3 regions of the Chengkuizengella sp. SCS-71B genome follow, and region 2 is predicted to be linked to each of the others. Evidence: a T-box and tRNA genes for the amino acid it is inferred to sense, from the RefSeq annotation. Region 2 holds a T-box; the other regions hold tRNA genes.
What was found. A T-box is a leader RNA that pairs with one kind of tRNA and senses whether it is charged. The one in region 2 lies ahead of VQL36_RS11315 (alanine--tRNA ligase-related protein), so its partner is inferred to be a tRNA-Ala.

Region 1 (2,261 bases), 2.3 Mb from region 2:
TAAGTCTGGTGTTTAAACTCGGAGCTCAACTCCGAGTCGCACTGGAAACTGGTGAGCTTGAGTGCAGAAGAGGAGAGTGGAATTCCACGTGTAGCGGTGAAATGCGTAGAGATGTGGAGGAACACCAGTGGCGAAGGCGACTCTCTGGTCTGTAACTGACGCTGAGGCGCGAAAGCGTGGGGAGCGAACAGGATTAGATACCCTGGTAGTCCACGCCGTAAACGATGAATGCTAGGTGTTAGGGGTTTCGATACCCTTGGTGCCGAAGTTAACACATTAAGCATTCCGCCTGGGGAGTACGGTCGCAAGACTGAAACTCAAAGGAATTGACGGGGACCCGCACAAGCAGTGGAGTATGTGGTTTAATTCGAAGCAACGCGAAGAACCTTACCAGGTCTTGACATCCCTTTGAACGCTGTAGAGATATGGCTTTCCTTCGGGACAGAGGAGACAGGTGGTGCATGGTTGTCGTCAGCTCGTGTCGTGAGATGTTGGGTTAAGTCCCGCAACGAGCGCAACCCTTAATCTTAGTTGCCAGCAAGTGAAGTTGGGCACTCTAAGGTGACTGCCGGTGACAAACCGGAGGAAGGTGGGGATGACGTCAAATCATCATGCCCCTTATGACCTGGGCTACACACGTACTACAATGGTCGGTACAAAGGGCAGCGAAGCCGCGAGGTGGAGCCAATCCCAACAAAGCCGATCTCAGTTCGGATTGCAGGCTGCAACTCGCCTGCATGAAGTCGGAATTGCTAGTAATCGCGGATCAGCATGCCGCGGTGAATACGTTCCCGGGTCTTGTACACACCGCCCGTCACACCACGAGAGTTTACAACACCCGAAGTCGGTGAGGTAACCCCTTGGGGAGCCAGCCGCCGAAGGTGGGGTAGATGATTGGGGTGAAGTCGTAACAAGGTAGCCGTATCGGAAGGTGCGGCTGGATCACCTCCTTTCTATGGAGAATACAGTTCACTCGTTTTCAGTTTTGAGAGTGCAAGGCACTCTATACATTCGTTTGGTGATGATGGCGGAGGGGTACCACGCGTTCCCATACCGAACACGACCGTTAAGCCCTCCAGCGCCGATGGTACTTGGACCGCAAGGTCCTGGGAGAGTAGGACGTTGCCAAGCGGTACGGGCCCTTAGCTCAGCTGGTTAGAGCGCACCCCTGATAAGGGTGAGGTCGGTGGTTCGAGTCCACTAGGGCCCACCACAAACGTACCGAATAAATAAAACGAATAAAATACCACATCATACTATCCCTTAAACATATGGGACGTGCTCCTCGCAGCACACCATTACCTTTTTGGGTTTAAATTATGGGGCCATAGCTCAGCTGGGAGAGCGCCTGCTTTGCACGCAGGAGGTCAGCGGTTCGATCCCGCTTGGCTCCACCATAGAGGCAAAAACTTCAAGAAATGGTTTGAAAAAACGGTTGACTGAAGAAAAGCAGATGTGGTAAGATATTTTTTGTCGCAAAAAACACCACAAAGGTGGATCAAGCGACTGATGTTCCTTGAAAACTAGATAGCGAAAGCAAAGAAGCATTAATTAGCAAATGGAATTCTCAATTATGAGTGATCATATAAAACATCGAACTTAATGGTTAAGCTATTAAGAGCACACGGAGGATGCCTAGGCGCTAGGAGCCGAAGAAGGACGTGGCGAACAACGAAATGCCTCGGGGAGTCGTAAGCAGACCTCGATCCGGGGATGTCCGAATGGGGGAACCCACGTACTGTAATAGGTACGTACCCTAGACTGAATACATAGGTCTAGCGGAGGCAGACCAGGGGAACTGAAACATCTAAGTACCCTGAGGAAGAGAAAACAAAAGTGATTCCGTCAGTAGCGGCGAGCGAACGCGGATTAGCCCAAACCAACAGGCTTGCCTGTTGGGGTTGTGGGACACTCCACATGGAGTTACAAAGGAATGATTTAGGTGAAGCGTCTGGAAAGGCGAACCAAAGAGGGTAAAAGTCCTGTAACTAAAAAATCATTCTCTCCGGAGTGGATCCCGAGTAGTGCGGGGCACGTGAAACCCCGTATGAATCTGGCAGGACCATCTGCCAAGGCTAAATACTCCCTAGCGACCGATAGTGAAGCAGTACCGTGAGGGAAAGGTGAAAAGGACCCCGGGAGGGGAGTGAAATAGAACCTGAAACCGTGTGCTTACAAGAAGTCAGAGCCCGTTTAATGGGTGATGGCGTGCCTTTTGTAGAATGAACCGGCGAGTTACGTTAGCATGCAAGGTTAAAGTG
Region 2 (2,261 bases):
GAAGTAATATTACTTCCTTGTTGATGAACATGATCACCTAAAACTTCCCTTAAACCAGCAAGTAATAAATGAGATGCCGTGTGCAGCGCTGTTGTTTCTGTTGAATGTTCAGCTAATCCACCTTTAAATTTACCCACAGAAGCAGTTCTGCTCTTTTCAGCATGTTTCTTTGCCGCTTCTATATAAGACGCCTTGTCCTCCATGCTATATCCACTTTCAGTTAGAAATTCTTCCGTCAACTCCAAGGGAAACCCAAATGTTTCGTAAAAATAAAAGGCATCTGCACCTGTAACTTTACCCTTATGTTTTTGTATTTCAAATTCTCCTTGCTGTAAAGTTCTATAGAAAAGATTTTCTTCCTTATTTACTATTTCGATAACTTTCTTTTTATTACCTATCAAATCTTCATAAGCTGTTGCTTCATCTATATAAACTTCAGACAACTCACCCACAAAACTTCCTTGTATACCTATCATTAAGGGCTGTTGCAACCCTTTCTAATCCGCCTCCATAATCAATATTGGGATTTTGCATTTTTACAAATCCTGTGTCTTCTTTTTTGTAACACATAAATACGTTGTTCCCAATTTCTAAAAATCTCTCGCTATCAGAAGCAGGATGATCCAGTGAATCACCGCCTGGTTCAAGATCATAGAACATTTCACTATCAGTTCCACCCGGTTCTCCAACAGGCATATCCAATGGACTTCCAGCTCGACACCACCAATTTTCATTTTCATCGTATAAGAATATTTTTCCACCTCTAGATGCCCCATATTGATAGGGATCATCTTCAATAATAGGTTCAATACCAACTGATTTAAATTTTTCTGACCAGATTTGAATGGCTTCCGTATCTTTCTGTATATTCAAATCATCACTTCCTATAAAAGCACTGATATACAGCCTGCCAGGATCAATTCCTAATTCTATAATATGCCAATTCCAAATGGCATCGATTTGCTTTTTCTTATAGTTATTTTCATTTGCTTTAAACTCCCATCGACCTATCATTTCAAAAAATGTCAGATGCGACGTATCTCCTACTTCATCAATATCCACTGTCCTTAAACACTTCTGAATATTAGCAATCTCATTACCTATCGGATGCTTTTCCCCCAATAAATATGGAACCATAGGTTGCATTCCACTTCCTGTAAACAACGTTGAGGGATCATTTTCTGGTAACAAGCTAGAAGAGGGCACTTGGCTAGCCCCTATTCCTTTCATAAAATCAATATATGATTTTCTTAACTCATCCGGTGTCATTTTCACCATGCTCAATACCTCCATTTCAATTATTATTTCTTCTCGGAAAAATTATTTTGATGTTCAAACGAGTAGAAATAAAACAAAAAAGCCCTGAGCTGACATATTACTTGTCAACTTAGGGCGAACTATTATGTCCGTGTTACCACCTAATTTCAGATTTCTCTGCACTCTATCAATACGGGATATCTCCGATATTGTTTCCTGAATAACGGTGGAACTCCGTTGAAGCCTACTAAGATTCCTCTGTTCGGTTCACAGCTCCGAGACTGCTTCACTATTAGATCAATGAAGATTCGCACCAACCATCTTCTCTCTGTGAGATCCCTAATACCTACTATTTCTCATCATAGCCTTTTCGTTTTAAGTTAAACCAATGCTATCACACTCAACTTGCTCCGTCAATTTAATTCCACTATTTTTAATAAGGTATAAGTCTGTCGAATCTACCATCAGCTTTGGCAATTCGGATGCTTCGCATCCTCTGACTTCTGAGTATTTTGCTAGAATCTTTCTAATTCCACGATCCGTATATTTTTTATCCCAACTTGATTCAAATAAGTAGACAGCATTTTTATGTTTCATATTGTCACAATGTAATGCTAATAACTCTTTAAAAGACTCAGGAAATGGAACCATACGGTCTTTCTTTCCTTTTCCTTGGTTGATTCGCATTTGACAACGAACAAAATCAATCTCATCTAATTTAATATTTATTATTTCGCTTACTCGTACTCCTGGTATAGCGGAGTCATCATATCGTGAAGATATTTACTAATTTTAACAATTACAAGTTCATTAACACGAACACCTTGTTCAATAAGTGCGTCAGACTGATTAATAGATTGTTTTTATAGTACGCCCAACATTGGTAGGTGTTTTCTTCTGTGGTATGTGAGAGCCAATGAAATACAATGTTTCAACTCATTAATGGGTACTTCATCATTTTTATCAAAAATGATGGCTCTATTGCCTTCAAATTTAAAACTTTC
Region 3 (2,261 bases), 1.7 Mb from region 2:
GATATGGCTTTCCTTCGGGACAAAGGAGACAGGTGGTGCATGGTTGTCGTCAGCTCGTGTCGTGAGATGTTGGGTTAAGTCCCGCAACGAGCGCAACCCTTAATCTTAGTTGCCAGCAAGTGAAGTTGGGCACTCTAAGGTGACTGCCGGTGACAAACCGGAGGAAGGTGGGGATGACGTCAAATCATCATGCCCCTTATGACCTGGGCTACACACGTACTACAATGGTCGGTACAAAGGGCAGCGAAGCCGCGAGGTGGAGCCAATCCCAACAAAGCCGATCTCAGTTCGGATTGCAGGCTGCAACTCGCCTGCATGAAGTCGGAATTGCTAGTAATCGCGGATCAGCATGCCGCGGTGAATACGTTCCCGGGTCTTGTACACACCGCCCGTCACACCACGAGAGTTTACAACACCCGAAGTCGGTGAGGTAACCCCTTGGGGAGCCAGCCGCCGAAGGTGGGGTAGATGATTGGGGTGAAGTCGTAACAAGGTAGCCGTATCGGAAGGTGCGGCTGGATCACCTCCTTTCTATGGAGAATACAGTTCACTCGTTTTCAGTTTTGAGAGTGCAAGGCACTCTATACATTCGTTTGGTGATGATGGCGGAGGGGTACCACGCGTTCCCATACCGAACACGACCGTTAAGCCCTCCAGCGCCGATGGTACTTGGACCGCAAGGTCCTGGGAGAGTAGGACGTTGCCAAGCGGTACGGGCCCTTAGCTCAGCTGGTTAGAGCGCACCCCTGATAAGGGTGAGGTCGGTGGTTCGAGTCCACTAGGGCCCACCACAAACGTACCGAATAAATAAAACGAATAAAATACCACATCATACTATCCCTTAAACATATGGGACGTGCTCCTCGCAGCACACCATTACCTTTTTGGGTTTAAATTATGGGGCCATAGCTCAGCTGGGAGAGCGCCTGCTTTGCACGCAGGAGGTCAGCGGTTCGATCCCGCTTGGCTCCACCATAGAGGCAAAAACTTCAAGAAATGGTTTGAAAAAACGGTTGACTGAAGAAAAGCAGATGTGGTAAGATATTTTTTGTCGCAAAAAACACCACAAAGGTGGATCAAGCGACTGATGTTCCTTGAAAACTAGATAGCGAAAGCAAAGAAGCATTAATTAGCAAATGGAATTCTCAATTATGAGTGATCATATAAAACATCGAACTTAATGGTTAAGCTATTAAGAGCACACGGAGGATGCCTAGGCGCTAGGAGCCGAAGAAGGACGTGGCGAACAACGAAATGCCTCGGGGAGTCGTAAGCAGACCTCGATCCGGGGATGTCCGAATGGGGGAACCCACGTACTGTAATAGGTACGTACCCTAGACTGAATACATAGGTCTAGCGGAGGCAGACCAGGGGAACTGAAACATCTAAGTACCCTGAGGAAGAGAAAACAAAAGTGATTCCGTCAGTAGCGGCGAGCGAACGCGGATTAGCCCAAACCAACAGGCTTGCCTGTTGGGGTTGTGGGACACTCCACATGGAGTTACAAAGGAATGATTTAGGTGAAGCGTCTGGAAAGGCGAACCAAAGAGGGTAAAAGTCCTGTAACTAAAAAATCATTCTCTCCGGAGTGGATCCCGAGTAGTGCGGGGCACGTGAAACCCCGTATGAATCTGGCAGGACCATCTGCCAAGGCTAAATACTCCCTAGCGACCGATAGTGAAGCAGTACCGTGAGGGAAAGGTGAAAAGGACCCCGGGAGGGGAGTGAAATAGAACCTGAAACCGTGTGCTTACAAGAAGTCAGAGCCCGTTTAATGGGTGATGGCGTGCCTTTTGTAGAATGAACCGGCGAGTTACGTTAGCATGCAAGGTTAAAGTGAAGAGCTGGAGCCGCAGCGAAAGCGAGTCTGAATAGGGCGGTATGAGTATGTTGACGTAGACCCGAAACCGTGTGATCTACCCCTGTCCAGGGTGAAGGTGAGGTAACACTCACTGGAGGCCCGAACCCACTTATGTTGAAAAATGAGGGGATGAGGTGGGGGTAGCGGAGAAATTCCAATCGAACTCGGAAATAGCTGGTTCTCCCCGAAATAGCTTTAGGGCTAGCCTTGGGGGTGAGTCGTGGAGGTAGAGCACTGATTGGGTGCGGGGCCCGTCAAGGGTTACCAAGCTCAGTCAAACTCCGAATGCCATAGACTTTAAACCCCAGGAGTCAGACGGTGAGTGCTAAGATCCATCGTCAAAAGGGAAACAGCCCAGACCATCAGCTAAGGTCCCCAAGTGTGTGTTAAGTGGGAAAGG

Region 1: it has a tRNA-Ala gene. The T-box ahead of VQL36_RS11315 (alanine--tRNA ligase-related protein) is inferred to sense a tRNA for this amino acid. The anticodon was not compared.
Region 3: it has a tRNA-Ala gene. The T-box ahead of VQL36_RS11315 (alanine--tRNA ligase-related protein) is inferred to sense a tRNA for this amino acid. The anticodon was not compared.

Annotation. Positions count from the first base shown of each region.
Region 1 covers NZ_JAZHSH010000001.1:56,984-59,244, reverse strand. Annotated here, with positions in the region: rRNA gene VQL36_RS00320 (16S ribosomal RNA) at 1-953, shown strand, start outside; rRNA gene rrf (5S ribosomal RNA) at 1,015-1,131, shown strand; tRNA gene VQL36_RS00310 (tRNA-Ile) at 1,137-1,213, shown strand; tRNA gene VQL36_RS00305 (tRNA-Ala) at 1,322-1,397, shown strand; rRNA gene VQL36_RS00300 (23S ribosomal RNA) at 1,605-2,261, shown strand, end outside.
Region 2 covers NZ_JAZHSH010000001.1:2,322,465-2,324,725, reverse strand. Annotated here, with positions in the region: gene VQL36_RS11320 (alanine--tRNA ligase-related protein) at 1-476, opposite strand, end outside; gene VQL36_RS11315 (alanine--tRNA ligase-related protein) at 445-1,278, opposite strand; T-box leader at 1,386-1,629, opposite strand; gene VQL36_RS11310 (hypothetical protein) at 1,633-1,965, opposite strand; gene VQL36_RS11305 (DUF1801 domain-containing protein) at 2,121-2,261, opposite strand, start outside.
Region 3 covers NZ_JAZHSH010000001.1:4,042,985-4,045,245, reverse strand. Annotated here, with positions in the region: rRNA gene VQL36_RS19735 (16S ribosomal RNA) at 1-531, shown strand, start outside; rRNA gene rrf (5S ribosomal RNA) at 593-709, shown strand; tRNA gene VQL36_RS19725 (tRNA-Ile) at 715-791, shown strand; tRNA gene VQL36_RS19720 (tRNA-Ala) at 900-975, shown strand; rRNA gene VQL36_RS19715 (23S ribosomal RNA) at 1,183-2,261, shown strand, end outside.